Regions from separate parts of the Pedobacter sp. 01N416 genome, predicted to be linked through region 1. Evidence: riboswitches for the same ligand, from Rfam matches in the RefSeq annotation. Region 1 holds a riboswitch; each other region holds the start of a gene.

The links. A riboswitch is a leader RNA that binds a small molecule or an ion and turns the genes downstream of it on or off. The one in region 1 is predicted to bind S-adenosylmethionine.
Region 2: another riboswitch for S-adenosylmethionine. It lies ahead of metH (methionine synthase); the one in region 1 lies ahead of AC1DND_RS07680 (O-acetylhomoserine aminocarboxypropyltransferase/cysteine synthase family protein).
Region 3: another riboswitch for S-adenosylmethionine. It lies ahead of AC1DND_RS22535 (transferrin receptor-like dimerization domain-containing protein); the one in region 1 lies ahead of AC1DND_RS07680 (O-acetylhomoserine aminocarboxypropyltransferase/cysteine synthase family protein).

Annotation. Positions count from the first base shown of each region.
Region 1 covers NZ_JBFTRT010000096.1:11,272-15,113, reverse strand. Annotated here, with positions in the region: partial or broken gene AC1DND_RS07685 (homoserine O-acetyltransferase family protein) at 1-857, opposite strand, end outside; gene AC1DND_RS07680 (O-acetylhomoserine aminocarboxypropyltransferase/cysteine synthase family protein) at 823-2,094, opposite strand; SAM riboswitch class I at 2,358-2,468, opposite strand; gene AC1DND_RS07675 (hypothetical protein) at 2,680-3,693, shown strand; gene AC1DND_RS07670 (trans-sulfuration enzyme family protein) at 3,819-3,842, opposite strand, start outside.
Region 2 covers NZ_JBFTRT010000018.1:12,799-22,394, forward strand. Annotated here, with positions in the region: gene AC1DND_RS02110 (hypothetical protein) at 1-296, opposite strand, end outside; gene AC1DND_RS02115 (pyridoxal phosphate-dependent decarboxylase family protein) at 342-1,733, opposite strand; gene metF (methylenetetrahydrofolate reductase [NAD(P)H]) at 1,857-2,810, opposite strand; gene metH (methionine synthase) at 2,956-6,657, opposite strand; SAM riboswitch class I at 6,791-6,895, opposite strand; gene AC1DND_RS02130 (Bax inhibitor-1/YccA family protein) at 7,009-7,752, opposite strand; gene AC1DND_RS02135 (hypothetical protein) at 7,791-8,357, opposite strand; gene AC1DND_RS02140 (N-acetylmuramic acid 6-phosphate etherase) at 8,526-9,248, opposite strand; gene AC1DND_RS02145 (S41 family peptidase) at 9,270-9,596, shown strand, end outside.
Region 3 covers NZ_JBFTRT010000510.1:400-6,530, forward strand. Annotated here, with positions in the region: partial or broken gene AC1DND_RS22530 (carboxypeptidase-like regulatory domain-containing protein) at 1-1,060, opposite strand, end outside; gene AC1DND_RS22535 (transferrin receptor-like dimerization domain-containing protein) at 1,076-3,130, opposite strand; SAM riboswitch class I at 3,210-3,314, opposite strand; gene AC1DND_RS22540 (ArsR/SmtB family transcription factor) at 3,618-3,893, shown strand; gene AC1DND_RS22545 (MFS transporter) at 3,953-5,092, shown strand; gene AC1DND_RS22550 (DUF92 domain-containing protein) at 5,428-6,131, opposite strand, start outside.

The DNA of each region.
Region 1 (3,842 bases):
TCTGTTTCGATTAAAAATCCATCGTGACCATAATCTGAGTGCAAGGCACTAAATTCTGCTCCTGGGATATGATCGGCCAGGTATTTTTGCTCCGATAAAGGAAACAAAACGTCATTTTCTATCCCGATTACCAAAGTATTTGCCGTAATTAATTTTAGTGCATCAGCAATGCTTTTGCGGTTACGGCCCACATTGTGGCTGTCCATTGCTTTGGTTAAATAATAATAACTGTAGGCGTTAAAACGGTTAATCAGTTTTTCTCCCTGATAATTCTGATAAGAAGAGGATCTGAAATTGTCGGTTTTATCGTTTACGCTTTCTACCTGTGTACTGCCGTAAGCACTGTAGGTTCTATAACTTAAAAGTGCAATGCTACGGGCTGTTTTTAAACCTTTGCTGCCACCGTTTGGCTGGTTGGCATAAAAAGTTCTATCGGTAGTAATGGCCAAACGCTGACTTTCGTTAAAAGCAATTCCCCATGGAGAATGGGCTGCATTAGTCGCAATCAAGATCAGGTTTTCAATTTTATTCGGCTCCGAAATACTCCACTCAACAGCTTGCTGTCCGCCTAAAGAACCTCCGATCAATAATTTAATATAATCAATGCCTAAATGCGAAGCCAATAACTGGTGTGCCGATACTAAATCGCGGATAGTAAACTGCGGAAACGAAAGGTAATAAGGTAAGCCTGTTACGGGATTAGTACTTAATGGATTTGTGCTGCCGTAATGCGAGCCTAAAACATTAGCGCAAACGATATAATGCTCTTCGGGATTGAACAAAGCATTTTCGCCGAACAAACCTTCCCACCATTCAAAAACGTCAGCATTGGCGGTAAGTGCATGGCAAACCCAAATTCGAAACCCTCAGTGCATTCGGTTTTACTCCTGCTGCTAATTGCTCTGTTTCGCTTAATTGCTGGTGCGTTGTGGCAGAAGGCTGAATGATCAGCGTTTTTGCATCACCCACATTGGCCAGGTGCGACGCCAGTTTTAAGTTATCAATTACCTGTGATGCATTTTCTTTGCTTCCAGCTAATTCGAAAGACAAAACTGCGCCAAAACCATTGCTTAAATATTTTTTAGCCAGGTTGTTATATTTACTGCTGGCTAAGCCAGGGTACTGAACTTCTTTAACTAGTGGATGGTTTTCTAACCAGGTTGCCAATTCTAACGCATTATCTACATGGCGCTGAACGCGGAGTGATAAAGTTTCTAATCCTTGTAATAAAAGAAAAGAATTGAAAGGCGATAGGGCAGGTCCCAGATCTCTTAATCCTTCTACCCGGGCACGGATGATAAACTGGATGTTACCAAATGGTCCGCCGATACCAAAAACATCGCTGAAAACCAAACCATGATAACCTTCTGAAGGCTCAGAGAATTGAGGGAATTTCCCATTGCCCCAGTTGTAATTTCCACCGTCAACGATAACCCCGCCAATACTTGTTCCATGCCCGCCGATCCATTTAGTTGCAGATTCTACAACAATGTTGGCGCCATGTTCCAATGGTTTAAACAAATAACCTCCTGCACCAAAAGTATTGTCGACCACTAATGGTAGATCGTATTTTTTTGCAATTGCGGCAATTTTTTCGAAATCAGGCACACTAAATGCAGGGTTGCCAATGGTTTCTAAAAAGATTGCTTTTGTTTTATCGGTTATRTTACTTTCAAATTCTTCAGGTACATCTGGATTTGCAAAATCGACATGAATACCCAAGCGCTTAAAAGCTACTTTGAATTGATTATAGGTTCCGCCGTAAATGTGAGATGAAGAAACGATGCTATCACCAGCCTCCAATATGTTATTTAGTGCGATAAATTGAGCGGCTTGCCCCGATGCGACTGCTAAAGCTGCCACGCCACCTTCTAAAGCGGCAATACGTTTTTCGAAAACATCGCTGGTTGGATTCATGATCCTGGTGTAGATATTACCAAACTCTTTTAAGGCAAATAAATTGGCGCCGTGTTCTGCATTTTTAAAACCATAAGAAGTGGTTTGGTAAATAGGAACAGCTCTTGATCCTGTTGTTGGATCTATTTCCTGGCCAGCGTGCAGTTGTAAAGTTTCAAATTTATATGATGTTGACATAATTTCTATTTTTTTAGTTGATGTGATTAGATAGCAGAAATTAGGATAATCCTAAAACCTAGCAGGGCGTATCCCGGTTTCCCGGGACCTTCCAATTTGAAAGAAACAAAAAAGGAAGATTTTTAAATTACTGTATGCAACAGCACATACAAGTAAACGCACGCATATCACAACAAATAAAAGAAATAGAAGCTTGTTCTACCTTTTTAAGGTCTGTACTGGGTTCGCTTAGCGATTGAAGATTTAATGTTTTCATCAGTTCTAATTTATATCTCCAAATAACACCATGTTATCCGGTCAGGAATTGGCACCTTCTCTTTCTGAGGGTTGCCAGTGGGTCATCGAGCCAGTCTCTCGCCACTTCTTTATAAATCAACCCGTGAAGATTGACTTTTATTTAGCTATCTGCCAAATAATATTTCAAATGTCTGAATTTAATTTTAATCCACAAAATAAAATTTCGAAATTACATTAACTCATTGAAAATGAATTGCGTATTTTTATGATGCAATGACAATCTGAAACTTTAATACTGAATTAACGCTTAAAATTCTAAGTTTGTGGTACCTATCTAAATTAATTATGATGAAAAATACAAAATCACTATGTTTAGGCCTGTTGTTTACTATTGCTTGTTTAAATAATGTAAATGCTCAATTCGGAGGCTTAAAAGATAAATTATTAAAAGTGGGCACTGCCCAGGGTGCTAAAGCTTTAGGCGTAGACAAGTTTTTAAAACAACCTGCTGCCATTACCACTAATTTTGAAGACGTAAATAGAGAAGGCGAAAAGCTGCCTGATTTTATTAATTCATTAAATTTAAAAGCCCAGCCCTTGTATTTACTGCCTAAAAATCCAGATGGTGGTTTTGTGCTTTGTGAGGGGCTTTACGAAATGACCAATAAAAGTTATTGTCTAAAAGCAGGAACTTTTGCCCCATCAAAGGGTGATGGTTACATGTTTGCACCTGTTTTAGGCCCGAAGGAAGAAATTGTGGTTTCTATACTGAAAAGCGCTGAGAAACATCCTGATGTAGACCAGCACGATATTCAGGCATTATTATGGACCATTATTGCAAGAACAAAATTTGCCGATTTTAACGGACAGGTTAAAGTAACTGCCATTAAATTATTAACACCAAAACAACTTACACAATTGGAAGGTGGTGCTTTAGGTGTTTTGCCTTTCGATGTAATGGAAAAGGCTAAAGACCAGTTACCATCGGGGGTGAGGGCTGTTTTTGAAACAGAAAATAATATCCGTCAACTGGTTTCGTCTGGGAATTATACTTATGCTGATATGGAAAAATATGCGATTATAGCGGGTATGGCGCCACCAAGAAGCGATGTGCCAAGCGGTATCTGGACCAAACACCCTGACGGTTATTATGTACGTTATTTTCCTTCTGGTTATTCGATTACCAAGGTACAGGTTTATGTACCTAAAGAATTATTGGCTGGTGGTACAAAATTAATATATGATGCTGCTGGTGACATTGCCTGCCCAGCTAATACAGGCTCGCAACGTTTAGCGCAGACTAATGAGCCTCTGGAGGCAAATTATTCGTTGAAGTTGACTACGATTTGTAATCCTAAATAGATTTCAAAACAAATATTCGTCATTGCGAGGAGGAACGACGAAGCAATCTTAAAGCGCACGCTAGTAGCGACCGTTGTAAGATTGCTTCGTCGGCTGAAAAAGCCTTCTCGCAATGACGATTCTTTTTAACCCAAAGCCTGCGCTAAATC
Region 2 (9,596 bases), on a different contig from region 1:
GAAGGTGGCGGCGTTAAAACCTCAGGGAAGTAGGCCAATTGAAGACAATAATCAGGAATAAGCACCTTTTTTGAAGTTTGAAGTGGGAAATATAACGCTCCATGAAACGCGATTTGCTGCACCGCATATTCAGTTTCTACTTTCTTTTCTTCTTTCTCTGTTGCGTCATCGTTTGTAGATAAAACTTCAACATTATTGGTAGAATAGTTTAAATACGAAACCGCATCACTTACTTTTAAGAAAAAAGCTATCGCAATGCAGGCAATAAGTACATATTTAAGGCCATCTAATTTCATTAGTGCAAAGATAAACGCTACAGCATTAAAACAATAATTTTAAGGTTAAAGTTCTGTAAGAATTTCAAGCATAGCTGTAGTAGCCAACTCAACATCAGCGGCTGAGGTCCGCCAGTTTACAAAAGCAGCACGTATTCCTTTCTTCCCGTTATAAAATGTAGGGGTCATAAAAACTTTTCCGCCCGCGTTTAACTTATTCAGGAATGTTGCAACTAAACTTTCATCTGTCAACGAAAAACAAACGGTATTTAGACGTACGGGTGCCAATAACTCGAAGTTTGGATTTTCATTAATAAAACAGGCAAACTGTAAGGCCACCTCAACATTAGTTTCTACAATTTCCTGATAACCTTGTTTTCCATAGCTTGTTAAGGTAAACCATGCAGGTAAGGTCTTTAAACGGCGGGAATTTTCTGGCAAAAAATTTAAGTAACTGAAATTTTCCATCGGATTGCCCAAATAAGCTGCATTAGAATTCTGAAAGGTTTCTACCTGTAACAATTGGTGTTTTTCTTTCACGAAAAATACTGCGTTTTCATAGGGTACATTTAGCCATTTGTGGCAATCAACCGTAATACTGTCGGCATGCTCCCATCCTTTAACAAAATGATTATATTTAGGCGAACAAGCGGCAAAGCCGCCAAAGGCTGCATCGATATGCCACCAGAAATTATATTTTTCTTTTAAGGCATTAATGGCTTCAAAATCATCAAAATCAACCGTATTTACTGTTCCGGCACTTGAGATTAAAATGAAAGGTTCGCCATTTAAGGCTTGTATTTTTAGTTCAAGGTCGGCAACATCTAGCGCTTCGCGGTTGCCCTGCATTACGTTTACCTGAATAAAATTGCCACTACCCAAGCCAAGCATCGATAAGGATTTTATGGCTGATGAGTGCGGTGTAGCCGACAATACATTTACCTTACCTGATATACCTTCTCTGGCAAAATCTTTTCCAAATTGTTTGCCAATCCATTGCCTTGCAACAGCTAGGCAGGTAAAATTAGATAAGGTTGCTCCGGTTACAAAACCACCGAAAAAATCCTTGGGCAGGTTAAACAACGAAAGTAATAACTGGATGGTTTCGAGTTCGATGATAGCCGAAACGTCGCCGTTACCTTTTGCGCTTTGTGTGTTTTGATCGTAGATAGTCGACAGCCAATCGCCAGCAATGGCAGCAGGAGTTGTTCCACCGGTTACAAAGCCCCAGTATCTTGGCCCAGATGAGGCCACCATAATAGGCTCGAAGCGTTGATTAAATTGTTTTAAGGCTTCAAGTGTACCAAAACCTTGCTCGCATAAATCCCAGACAATCTCTACTTCAGCAGAACTGGTTGTAGGCCGTTCATGAATTTGGTTTAAATAATCTATTCCCTGTTGTTTAACTTCTGTCAGTATGGCATCGAGGTTTTGTTGGTCGATATTTAGATTATTCATGATGATAATTTAAGTAACAAAAAAAATACGTCATTGCGAGGCACGAAGCAATCTTAAAGCGCTAGGTTAATTAGCGATCGTTGTAGGATTGCTTCGTGCCTCGCAATGACGACGCTTTTTAGACTAAAAAATAGCCTTAGCAATCTTTTTGGTTTGCTCTGGGCGGCCCATGGTGTAAAAGTGTAACACCGGGGCACCAAAATCAATCAATTCTTTACATTGTTTAATCATGGCTTCAGTACCAATTTCTTTTGCCTCATTATTATTTTTAGCGTGCGATAGCGCATCCGTTAACTCATCAGGCAAATCGATGTGAAATATTTTAGGCAGCACATTTAACTGAGACAAGGTACTTATAGGCTTCAAGCCTGGTATAATTGGAATATTGATATCGTTTTCCCTGCATTTTTTTACAAAATCGAAATACTTCTGGTTATCGAAAAACATCTGCGTAACAATAAACTCTGCTCCTGCTTCAACCTTCTTTTTCAGGTATTTGAAATCGGTACTCATGTTAGGCGCTTCGAAATGTTTTTCCGGATAGCCAGCCACGCCGATACAGAAATCACTTTTAAAGGTTTCTACATCTTCGTGCAAAAATTTACCTTCGTTATGGTTCTTGATGTGCTCGATCAAATCTGTAGCATAACAGTGTCCGCCGGGAGTTGGCACGAAATTCCCATCTGCCTTACGGGCATCGCCACGCAAAGCCAAAACGTTATCAATACCCAAGAACTGTAAATCGATCAATGCATTTTCGGTTTCTTCTTTGGTAAATCCACCGCAAATGAGATGCGGAACGGCATCTACTTTATATTTATGGATAATGGCCGCACAAATGGCAATGGTTCCGGGACGCTTACGATAAGATACCTTTTGTAGCAAACCATTCGCCTGTTCTTTATAAATGTAATCCTCGCGGAGCGAAGTTACATCAATAAAAGGAGGATTAAACTCTAATAATGGCTCTATCGCATCATAAATCCATTGTATACTTTGCCCTTTAATAGGCGGCAATAATTCAAAAGAGAACAAGGTTTTACCCTTTGCGTTTTTTATATGGTCTGTAATCTTCATAACCTATTTTTGGGTGTCATGCTGAGTGCTAACGAAGCATCTCTAACATTGTAGCAGTTCTTATTTCTGATGACTGCAAACATCAAAATTATATGTTCTTCGGTTTGAGATCCTTCTATTCACTCAGGACGACAAATCGAAAATATTAATAAGCTAAATTTGGACTTAACCACCGCTCCACTTCTTCAACCGGCATATTCTTTCTGATGGCGTAATCTTCAATCTGATCTTTGGTAATTTTTCCTAATCCAAAATACCTTGAATCGGGATGCGCGAAATAAAACCCACTTACCGCTGCTGTTGGATACATGGCATAACTTTCGGTTAAGTGTAACCCTATTTTATTCTCCGCATCAAGCAATTGGAATAAAGTTCCTTTTTCGGTGTGTTCCGGACAGGCAGGATAACCTGGCGCGGGACGGATACCTGCGTATTCTTCTTTAATCAATTCCTGATTGCTCAGATTTTCATCTTGTGCATAACCCCAGTATTCTTTACGTACACGTTCGTGCAAGCGTTCTGCGAAAGCTTCAGCTAAACGATCGGCCAATGCTTTAGCCATGATACTATTGTAATCATCGTAATTCGATTCGAACTCATTTACCAGGTCATCAATCCCGATACCTGCGGTTACGGCAAAACCACCAAAATAATCCTGAATACCACTTTCTTTCGGTGCAATGAAATCAGATAAAGCATAATAAGGCTGCCCATCTACTTTTTCGGCCTGCTGGCGGAGGGTATGGATAGTTACCAGTTTGGAGTTCTCAGTTTTCAGTTCTGAGTCATTTGACAGCTGATCACTGGCAACTGTCAACTGAATATCGTCTCCAACCGCATTAGCTGGCCAGAAACCGATTACGGCTCTTGCTGTTAACAGTTTTTCGTCGAGGATGCGTTTTAATAAAGTTTGTGCATCATCAAAAAGTTTCTTTGCCTCATCCCCTACATTTTTATCATCGAAAATTTTCGGATAACTGCCACGGAGCTCCCAGGTATGGAAAAACGGCGTCCAATCGATATAGGGAACCAGTTCTTCTAAGGGATAGTTATCGAAAACCCTTGTGCCTGTAAATTCCGGAACGGGTAGGTTGGGCTGAAAATCAATCTTAAATTTATTTGCACGTGCCTCTTCTAAGGTTTTAAAACGTTTATCCGATCGCTTATTTAAATGCGCTTCGCGTGCTTTATCATATTCGGCCCTGATACCTGCCACATAATCGTCTTTTGTTTCAGGATTCATCAAGGTGCTGCAAACGGTAACACTTCTGGAAGCATCCAATACGTGGATAGCAGGTCCTGAATAATTTGGCGCTACTTTTACAGCAGCATGGATTCTTGAAGTAGTGGCCCCACCGATAATTAAGGGAATGGTAAAACCTTCGCGCTCCATTTCTTTGGCAAAGTGAACCATTTCATCCAATGATGGTGTAATCAATCCACTTAAACCAATAATATCGGCTTTTATTTCTTTGGCTTTTTTGATGATTTCCTGCGCAGGAACCATCACGCCCATGTCAACAATTTCGAAGTTATTACAAGCCAATACTACACCCACAATATTTTTTCCAATATCATGCACATCGCCTTTTACGGTGGCCATTAAAACTCTTCCTGCAGATGAACTTTGATCCTGATCGGGATTATCCAGCTTTTCCTGTTCGATAAATGGCAATAAATAGGCTACGGCTTTTTTCATTACCCTTGCCGATTTTACCACTTGTGGCAAGAACATTTTTCCGGCACCGAATAAATCACCCACAATGTTCATCCCATCCATCAACGGTCCTTCGATTACCTGAATCGGGCGGGCATATTTTTGTCTGGCTTCTTCCACATCATCATCCAGGTATTCTACAATTCCCTTTACTAAAGAATGAGATAATCGCTCTTCAACAGAACCTTTTCTCCACTCTTCATCTTTAACTACCTCTTTACCTTTCGATTTTACGGTATCGGCATATTCTACCAAACGCTCTGTAGCATCGTCTCTTCGGTTTAAGAGTACATCCTCCACCCTTTCTAACAATTCGGGTGGAATTTCCTGATAAACTTCTAGCATCCCTGCATTTACGATCCCCATATCTAACCCAGCCTGAATGGCGTGATAAAGAAATGCGGAGTGCATTGCTTCGCGAACGGTATTATTTCCCCTGAAAGAGAAAGAAATATTAGAAACCCCTCCGCTCACTTTAGCATGAGGTAGGTTTTCTTTAATCCACCGTGTGGCATTTATAAAATCGACAGCATAATTATTATGTTCTTCTAATCCGGTTGCAACAGTTAAAATGTTCGGATCGAAAATAATATCCTCTGGCGGGAAACCAATTTCGTGCACCAGAATATCGTAACTTCTTTTACAGATTTCTTTTCTGCGCTCATAATTATCGGCCTGTCCTTGCTCATCAAAAGCCATTACTACTACCGCAGCACCGTATTGCATAATTTTGCGTGCACTTTCGCGGAATTTCTCCTCCCCTTCTTTTAGTGAAATAGAGTTTACAATTCCTTTTCCCTGCAAACATTTTAAGCCATTTTCAATAACCGACCATTTGGATGAATCGACCATGATGGGCAATTTGGCAATATCAGGTTCGGAGGCAATGAGATTTAAGAATTTGGTCATTGCTGCTTCCGAATCCAACATCCCCTCATCCATATTCACATCAATTACCTGCGCACCACCTTCAACCTGTTGCAGAGCAACGGCCAGTGCGGCTTCATAATCTCCACCTAAAATCAGTTTAGAGAATTTGGGAGATCCGGTAATATTTGTTCTTTCACCAATATTTACAAAAATGCTTTCTGGGGTGATGGTTACAGGCTCAAGCCCACTTAAACGCATGTAAGGCTCCAATACAGGTATTTTACGGGGTTCTGCTTTTCGGGCATTTTTGGCAATACAGCCAATGTGCTCTGGCGTGGTACCACAACAGCCGCCTACAATATTCACAAAACCAGAGGCAATAAAATCGTCAACTAAATGTGCCGTTTCATGCGGCTGTTCATCATAAGCACCAAACTCGTTTGGTAAACCTGCATTTGGATAGGCCGAAACATAACAGCCAGCTTTTGCAGCAAGCTCCTCAATATGCGGACGCATTTCTTTAGCACCCAAAGCACAGTTAAAACCGATACTTAACGGTTTTGCATGCATTACAGAGTTTAAGAAAGCTTCGGCAGTTTGACCTGAAAGTGTTCTTCCAGAGGCATCGGTAATGGTACCAGAAATCATAATCTCCAGTTTACGGCCAATTACCTCTTCATATTTTTTAATGGCTACAATAGCCACTTTAGCATTTAAAGTATCGAAAATGGTTTCGATTAATAATACATCAGAACCACCATCTACCAAACCACGCACCTGCTCATAATAAGCGGCTTCGAGCTCATCAAAATAAACTGCCCTAAAACCAGGATCGTTTACATTCGGCGACATGGAAAGGGTACGGTTGGTTGGGCCAATAGCACCGGCCACAAAACATTTACGGCCTGGATTTGCAGCCATGAACACGTTTACAGCTTCTTTTGCCACCCGCGCGCCCTCAAAACTCATTTCGTAAGAAAGGTCTTCCATCTGGTAGTCGGCCATGGAAATGCRCTGTGTACTGAACGTATTGGTTTCGATAATATCGGCACCAGCGGCCAGGTACTCCAGGTGTATTGTTTTAATAATATCCGGACGTGTGATGTTGAGCAAATCATTATTGCCTTTTACATCACAGGGATGGTTTTTAAATCGCTCCCCTCTAAAATCTTCTTCGGTTAAGGTATATCGCTGAATCATGGTACCCATTGCACCATCAATCACCAAAATACGTTTTTCTAATTCTTCTCTTATGCTCATTCTTGTTGTAAGATTTGAGATATGAGATATCAGATATGAGAGTGGATAAGACACAATGTCTCAAATCTCAAATCTATGGTCTCAAGTCTCTAAAAGGCTTATTTAAAAAGTTGGTACGTGAATCGTAATCCTAAACTTATCTGTTTCCGCTATTTGCAGAATAGAATTTAGCACCTTGTATGGTTACAGGTTGCTAAGACTTCGTTGGGTCTAATCCCTCCGTCTTTCTTAATAAGCATACAAAAATGCAACAAAGCAACATCAATTCCAAAATTTATCGCTTTGCTACCAAATAAAATTACAAAGGCCATGCAATTCTGCACGGCCTTAAGAATATTGTTCTGTTAATGACTATTTTCTGCTTCCGAAAATACGAAGTAAGAAAAGGAAGATATTGATGAAATCTAAATATAAATTCAAAGCAGCCATTATTGCCAGTTTTTTAGTGTCTGCTTCTGGAATTGCTTCTCCACTCTCCTGAATTCCCATCCCAATTCTTTTAATTTTCTGCACATCATAAGCCGTTAACGCAGTAAATACCGCAATACCTACAAAAGCCATAATCAGGCTAAATTGTTCGCTTTTAATAAACATGTTAAGAATGCTCGCAATAAATAATCCCGCAACACCTACCATTAAGATAGGGCCGAACTTACTGAGATCAATATTAGTGGTATAGCCCATAAATGCCATAATACCGAAAATACCCGCAGCCGCAGCGAAACAGGTAATTATAGACGCCCCGGTATAAATTAAGAGAATAAAGCTTAAACTTACTCCTAATAAAATAGAGAAAAGCACAAAAACGCCTAATAGTGCACCATAAGATAATTTGTTAAAACCCGCGCCCATTAATAAAACTAATCCAAGTGGTGCAAACATGGCTACGTAACCTAAAGCAGTTCTTCTGCCGGTTTCAAAATCGATTAACGATCTTAATGCACTTTCACTGTTAGAAATATAAAAGGCAGAAAGCGTAGATAATAACAATGCCACGAACATCCACAAGAAAACGTTTGCAAAGAATTTTTTAGAAACAGATCTTTCCTGTACAAAAACACTGTCTTTTTGATATTGATAATTTTGTTGTTCCATTTTAAATTTTGTGTATTTAACTATATAAAAATAAATATTTAGTTTAATCTTTTTGTCAGCAATTCTTCAACTTTTTTAAAGAACTGTAAAGGTTTTAATGTGCGCCATGGCAGATTGTCAAATGCACCGCCAAAGTTAATGTAATAATCGATGTTATTATCGCGAAACTCGGTGATTACGTGTTCCTGAAAATTAACTCCAACAATCCAGCCATCTTCTACTTCCTGAAACCACTCTTCGTAATAACTGTCATCAGAGGCATGAAAATTCAGTATATTTTCACCGATCAGGATAAATTTATTAATGCCTTCATCCATCATCAGCTCTAAAATATCGCGTTTCAGCAGCATAATATCGTTGTTAATGGCATCGTTCCATTCTCCTATAAATTCTATAACGGCATAACTGCGATCATAATCGGCGTATAACACCTTCATGTATAAGGTATTCGAACCAAACTCGTCCCATTGCGGGTGCAGTAAAAAATTGTAAATCTGCTTATCGAAGTAAAGTTCTGAATATTCGGTATTGTAAAATGGCGAACGCTCATCTTCTGCCGAAATATAATCATCTCTCCACTGGTAATAAGGCTCAATTTCGTGCATATACTTTAATTATTGAATAATTGAATTTTGAATGAGTGACTAGATAAGTTATTGAATGATTGAGTTTTGAATGAGTGAATGTTAAGATCGTTTCTACATCCTATCCTTCAATCATTCTTTCATTCACTAATTCATTTTCATTCAATCCTTCTATCCTTCTCTCATTTCTTAGTGTCCTGCTTCAACTGCTTTACGTACACTTCCGTAACGGGTTAACAACTCAGCTGCTTCATCGTAACCTATATTTAGTTCATCGGCCACCATTTGTGTACCGCGGTCTACCAGTTTATGGTTGGTTAACTGCATATCGACCATTTTATTGCCAACTACACGCCCCAACTGAACCATAACGGTAGTGCTTAACATGTTTAACACCATTTTTTGAGCCGTACCAGATTTCATACGGGTAGAGCCGGTTACAAACTCAGGGCCAACCACCACTTCAACCGGAAAATCCGATTCTGCAGCAATAGGTCCGCCGGTATTACAAACGATGCAACCTGTTAAAATACCATGCTTACGTGCCGTGTTTAATCCGCCGATTACATATGGCGTAGTACCTGACGCTGCCAGACCAACCAAACAATCTTTCTCGTTAATTTCAAATTCCTGAAGATCTTTCCAGGCTTGTTCGGCGTCATCTTCAGCAAATTCTACCGCTCTTCTAATGGCTGTATCTCCACCGGCAATAATTCCAACAACCCAATCAAAAGGAACACCGTATGTAGGTGGGCATTCTGATGCGTCTACTACACCTAAACGACCACTGGTACCCGCACCTATATAAAAGAGACGGCCACCTTTTTTCATTCGCTCGGCCACTGCCGATGTTAATTTTTCGATCTGAGGCAAAGATATTTCAACTGTGATATCAATACCGATTCGCTTCAAAACTTACCCATAGATAGCGTTCTGCACCAACTCGATCCACATAGTGTTTACCTGCCACCAACCGATGCGCAGGATATGACCGATAACCTGGAAGGGAACTTTGAGGGTGTGGGCATAGAATATTATATGCTTAACGATACCATGATGGTTACCGGCGTGGTTAAAGATGGCCCAGCTTACCAGGCGGGGATAAAATTGGGCGATAAAATCCTAAGTATCGATACGGCAGTTGTAAGTGGAAGAAATTTACCAAAAGACCAACTTACGGGCCGTTTTAAAGGCAGATCTGGAACAGGTGTTAGCGTGGTGCTTTTACATCCAGGCACACCGCAAAGTAACCGCATTATG
Region 3 (6,131 bases), on a different contig from region 1:
AGCCAAAATTAAACAAGGCTGTTTGTCTTTTATCGGCACCCACAGGTTCTGCAACTCCGCCTTTATATTGATTTTGAAAAGATGCATACAAAGTATATTTATCGCCCGCAGTTGATGCCGAAACAAAATTTGTAAAATATGGATTGTTGTTTAACATGTTAGCCACATTATCGTATACATTTGGGTATGGGTGAAGGTTAAGGGAATAACCGTTAGTTTGTACATCGATGGTCCTGGCGTTGCCGTTAAGCACGAATGAACCATCGGAATTAACCTTAAAATGATGAAACTGAGAAGTTGGCGGCGTATTTTGCACATTGCTTAAGCCAAATTCATTATCGACAATAATATTCACCTTTCCGGTACCTTTTCCTTTTTTGGTGAGCACCTGGATAATTCCGCCTTCACCCCTGGTACCATAAAGGGCCGAAGCCGCTGCGCCTTTAACCACTTCAATCGATTCTATATCCTGCGGATTTAAGTCAGACAGGTTTAATGCGGTTACAAACCCATCCACTACCAAAAGCGGCGCAATATTGCCCGATACCGATTTAGCGCCGCGCAGATAAACCGTTGCCCCCGAATTACCAGAAGATTGACTGATCTGGATCCCTGCAACCTTTCCTCTTAAAGTTTGAGAGGCATCTGTAGCCGGAACGGTATTAATCTGATCGTTATTCACTTTTGTTAGGGCAAAGGTCAACTTTTTGCGACTGGTACCTTCTGCAACGCCCGTAACCACCACATCAGCTAAAAGATGGACATCTTCTTTCAATTCCACATTAATTTCTGATCGGTTATTGATAGCTACAACCTGTTCTAAATAGCCCTGAAAATGGATGATGATACTATCAGCTTTTTGAGATAAGTTTAAATTAAATTCTCCTTTACCATTGGTGCTGGTGCCGATTTTGGTACCTTTTAATTTTATGGTAGCGCCAATAAGTGCTTGCTTATCTTTACTGTCGGTGATCTTACCGCGAATGGTATTTTGAGCAAAAGCCTGCAAACTGCTAAGCAAAACAAAGCAGACTATTAAATGGGTAAAAAATAGTTTCATTTTTATGGATTATAATTAAGGATGATTGGTCTGGTTGAGAAATTGAGTGAGTTTTGAGATTGAAGTTGTTAACACGAGAATTTGTACCTGTACATCTTTTGTATGGTACTGCTCAATGGCTTCTCTCACACCGGGAAGGGTTTTAACGCCATAGCCGGTGTACAGACCAGGGGCATAAATGCTATGCCTATACCACGGACGCCCAGGTAAACCTGCTTGTAGAAGCAATTGTTTTTCAGCCTGAAAAAGTAAGGTATTGAGTTGATCAGTTTTAGTATCCGAAGCGAGTGCAGCAGATACGATCTGATCAAGTTTTGATGATGCAGTTTTTAAACTATCTACTGCTAAGTTCAGTGCTTTAAAATCAAACTCTGGTAATTCAACCTGTACAGGAGGATTTTTCAAGTTTTCTTTAGGATCGTTGGCGAGCTGATAAGCACCACTTAAAACGAGCTTATTCTGGCTTTGAGCACCTTCCCTAAGCTGTTTTGCCAAAGCGTTTACTTCAGTAACATAAGTCGCTATTTTAGCCTGAAGATTAGAAAAATTAAATGGAAGTACATCTGCATTGGCCAAACGTAATACCGCCCGGCCAGCCGTTTGCGATAAGGCCAATCCGTATTCAAAACCTGGATCTTTAAACTTCACAAAGTTGTCGTAAGTATCGAAATTGGTATGGTACTCTCCTCCTTCATCTTCCCCGCCAAAACCAAGGCTTAAAGTAGGGATGCCGAGGTGCTGCAAAAACGCTGAATAATCTGATCCTGTGCCGAGCGCGCCCAGATCGAGTGTTTGGCTATCTTGTATTTTCTTACGGTCGGTAAGCGAGGCTGTAGAAATGGTTTTATTGGCTTTCCACCGCTCAAAAATATTAGAACCAACCTGAGGGTCTTTTACATCTTTCGAAATTTCTGAAACAAAATTTTCTAAAGCATGGGAACCGCCAGCTTCCAAAAAGCCACGGCCATTGCCATCCGAATTGATGTAGGCAACCGCTTTACTGTTTAACTCGTCTGCATGGTCTTCTACCCATTCTGTTGAACCTAAAAGCGATTGTTCTTCTCCATCCCAGGCAATATAAACAAGTGTTCGTTTAGGTTTTATACCTGCCTTTGCCAATTTTCCGATAGATTTTGCTTCTTCCAAAAGGGAGGCCAGCCCACTTACCGGATCTGCAGCGCCATTTACCCAGGCATCGTGATGATTACCACGTATAATCCACTGATTTTTAAATTTACTTCCCTCAAGTTTTGCTACAACATTGTATGCTGGCACAATATCCCAGTTAAAAGCCAGGTTTAAACGGACCACGGTACTTCCATCGCCAATGTGATAGGTAACGGGCAAGCCACCGCTCCAATCGGTAGGTACCACCTCACCTTTAAGTGCAGCAAGCAATGGCAAAGCATCGTGATAACTAATGGGCTGAACCGGAATTTTAAGAATCGTTTTGGCATCTGCCCGCTCCAACCTTTTGGCATTCTTGGTAGAACCGATTCCGGGTGTTAATGGATCACCGGGATAAATTACCATATCCATTACCGATCCCCGTTGAACAGCAAATTCTGGCTTGTAGGCGCCTTGCGGATATACATCTCCTTTCACAAAGCCGTCATCTTTTGGGTCCGAATAAATGATACAGCCCACCGCACCATGTTCGTAGGCTATCTTAGGTTTAGTGCCCCGCCACGATCTGCCATATTTTGCAATAACAATCTTGCCTTTTACGCTGATACCTAAACTCCCTAAAAGTTCTACCGAACGGGCTTTAGGCGTTGGAAACAAAACATAATAAGTCTCTATTTTTGCGTCCCAGCCATAACTTCTAAACTTTTTCAATACAGATTCTGCTACTGTTTTACTTCCTTTAGCACCCAAGTGGTGAGGGTTGGCAGAAAGTTCTTTTATGGTAGCCCCTATATTTTCTTTATTAAGCCCGGCATCAAATTTCTGCTCAATAACACGCTGTATCGGAATATTTTGGGTTTTAAATCCACTCAGCCTATTCTGCGCCAATAAAGGAAGCCAGAGCAATTGAATAGCCGTAAAAAGTGTAAAAGTTTTCTTCATTTTCTGATTTTTTTAGGAGTTCTTTTACCAGAAAAACTTTGAGCGACCTCAAAATCAATTAGCATGCGGATGCATAACCAACTTATCTTCTCCACCCTTGGGCAGAAAGGAATTAGCACCTTTTACAAGTGTATAGGTTGCTCAGACGTCATAGGGCCMTTCCCTCAGTCTTTCTGGATAAGTATTATATAATGATGCAAAGCTAAAAATAATAATCTAGTATTCCTATAGGATTTATATTATTTATTTAAATAACGCGGTTGACAGTCTTTTTAAAACTGACTGCCTTTGTTTTTTTTCGATCTTGCTAAAGGGATATATGCAAACCAGATCTTGGATTTTGCCACTTCTTACTGGGATCTCCCTGATGACTAAAAATCTTTATCCTAAAACAATCAATAAACATAGATACATTTCTATATATCAATATTAAAATTTACCTTTGCCAAGGCTTTACCCCTTGTTAATTTGGAGCAAAGCAAGAAAAATGGATAACAAAAAGATAGAAAAGATATCCCGGGCACTAAGTGATACCAACAGGATAGCCATTTTACAGGAATTTAAAAAAAAGAAAGATTGCCTCTATTGTGCAGAAGTAAATGATCTTTTAGACCTGACACAACCTTCCGTTTCCCACCATTTAAAGCAACTGGTTGATGCAGACCTGTTGTTGCCTCAAAAAGAAGGACGTAATTTCAAATACCTGCTGAACGAGAAAGTGCTCAATGAGTACATCGCCTGCCTAAATTCGTTAAAGGATTAAGGGCACTTACACATGAAATTAGAAACAAATTACCTATACACATCGAAATATTTGAATATATGAATAAGTCTATATATATACTGGCATTAGGTGCCTTTGGCATTATCACTACCGAATTTGGCGTTATCGGCATCTTGCCAACGATCAGCAGGGAGTTTGGCGTTTCTGTGGATACAGCCGGGTGGTTATTAAGTGCCTTTGCTATAACAGTTGCCGTATCGTCTCCATTTATAACTGCCCTTACTTCTAAGATCAATCGCAAGTTCTTATTATGCCTTGTTTTGGGTGTTTTTATACTCTCAAACCTGCTTTCAGCTTTTTCCCCTAGCTTTACCATTTTGATGATCGCGAGGATTTTGCCTGCCTTCTTCCACCCGCTGTTCTGGAATATTTCGCTAGCAGTAGCGTTCAAACAAGGCGGAGCCAAAGCAGTATCGGTCGTCATGACTGGGCTCAGCATCGCTACGGTTTTGGGTGTACCCTTAACTACCTATGCTGCTGATTACTTTCATAACTGGCAGGCATCTTTTTTCTTAACCAGTATTATCAGTTTAATTGCCTTTTTAGGCCTGCTATTTGTTGTGCCATCTATGCCGGGCAACAGCGAAAAATCTGCTGAAAGCCAGTTGTATGTTTTAAAGGATACCAAGCTTTGGCTAAACCTGGTTTCCACCGTACTTACACTTGCAGCCATGTTCTCGAGCTATAGCTACCTTGCCGCGTACCTTGAAAACATTTCGAATATGAACGGCGCTCAAATTAGCATTATGCTGCTCCTATTTGGTGGAATGGGGATTCTTGGTAACTGGTTAATGGGCATTGCACTCGGTAAAAATGTAATCTTAACCAGCCGGTTCTTTTTTATTCTTTTGATAGCTGTGCAAATATTGGCTTATTATTTTGGAACAATTTTTATCCCTATGGTAATTATTGTTTCCTTATGGGGCATGATCCATACAGGTGGATTTTTAGTGCCCAACATTCGAACCACTCAATCCGTTCCCCATAATGCATTGGAATTTGTAAACAGTCTTTTAACATCTTGCTATAATATCGGTATTTCATTAGGCGCATTCTTAGGCGGCATTGTAATCGCGAAGTTTGGTGTCCACGAAATAATCTGGATGGCAGTGCCTCTTCTGTTACTGGCTTACTTATTGAGTTTTGTAAACTCAAGAAAGAAAGCATTGGTTAATTAATAATTTATCAATCTTAAAATATTAAAACTGAGTACATGCTCAGCATTATCAATGATCTTACAGGACAATCCAAGATTTTATAGTGATAAATATAGTCCTTTTGGCTGATTACTTTCAAGAGCGTTAACGAACTTTAACTAAAAAACCCCAACTCAATTAAAAATTTTACCGAGTGTCTCCCATGCCCAATGTTCGTTAAGTTAAGCGTTTTTAACCATAGATGCACCCAGATAACACGGATTTTCATATCTGTGTGCATCCTTTCTATCTGTGGTTAAATTATTTTTGCTTGTGCCGAATGGCTTAAGGTGTAATGGGAATAAATAAACCCAGACTTAAAGAAAAATCTCCAACAACACAATTACAATCGCTGCTGTCAATGTATTCAAAAAATTGACCACATCATTCCCGATCAACCCCCTCCGCTCCAGCACAGCCCCTAATATGGAATCAGTAAGGTTACCCAACGTACCTGCAAGAACAATAAAGAAAAAGCTGATACTCCATCCCCATCCTAGCGCATAAATGCCAGCAATAATACAGCTACCTGCTATACCGATCAGGGTCCCTTCCAGACTGATCACCCCGTCCATTCCGCAGCGGTCGGGCTTAAAGGAAATAACATTAAAAAACCGTCTTCCATAAAGCATCCCCAGCTCGGAGGACAGGGTATCCGCTGTAGCCGAGGCAAAGGCTGCCGCCATTGCCGGAAGCATCAAATAAGCCAGCCGGGGATAAGACAGGGTAACTATAGCTGCAATGGCCGCAGCCCCGGCATTGGCCAGTACCTGCATTGCATTACGGCCTTTTTTTTCTTCATCCTTAGTGGCAAAAGCCTGCTTTCTGTGCCGCTCCAAGGAGGTGGCAGCAGAACCGAGGATAAAAAACATGGTCATCATCGCAAGCCCGAAGTAACCTGCAGCGGTAAAAATAAGGCATGCCAGTACCCCGCCCGTAAAAGCGGCCAGAACCGTCAGTTTTTTTGCCAAGATACTGTAGGCCATGCCTAAAATAATGATGATAGGCAAAAAGATGCCGC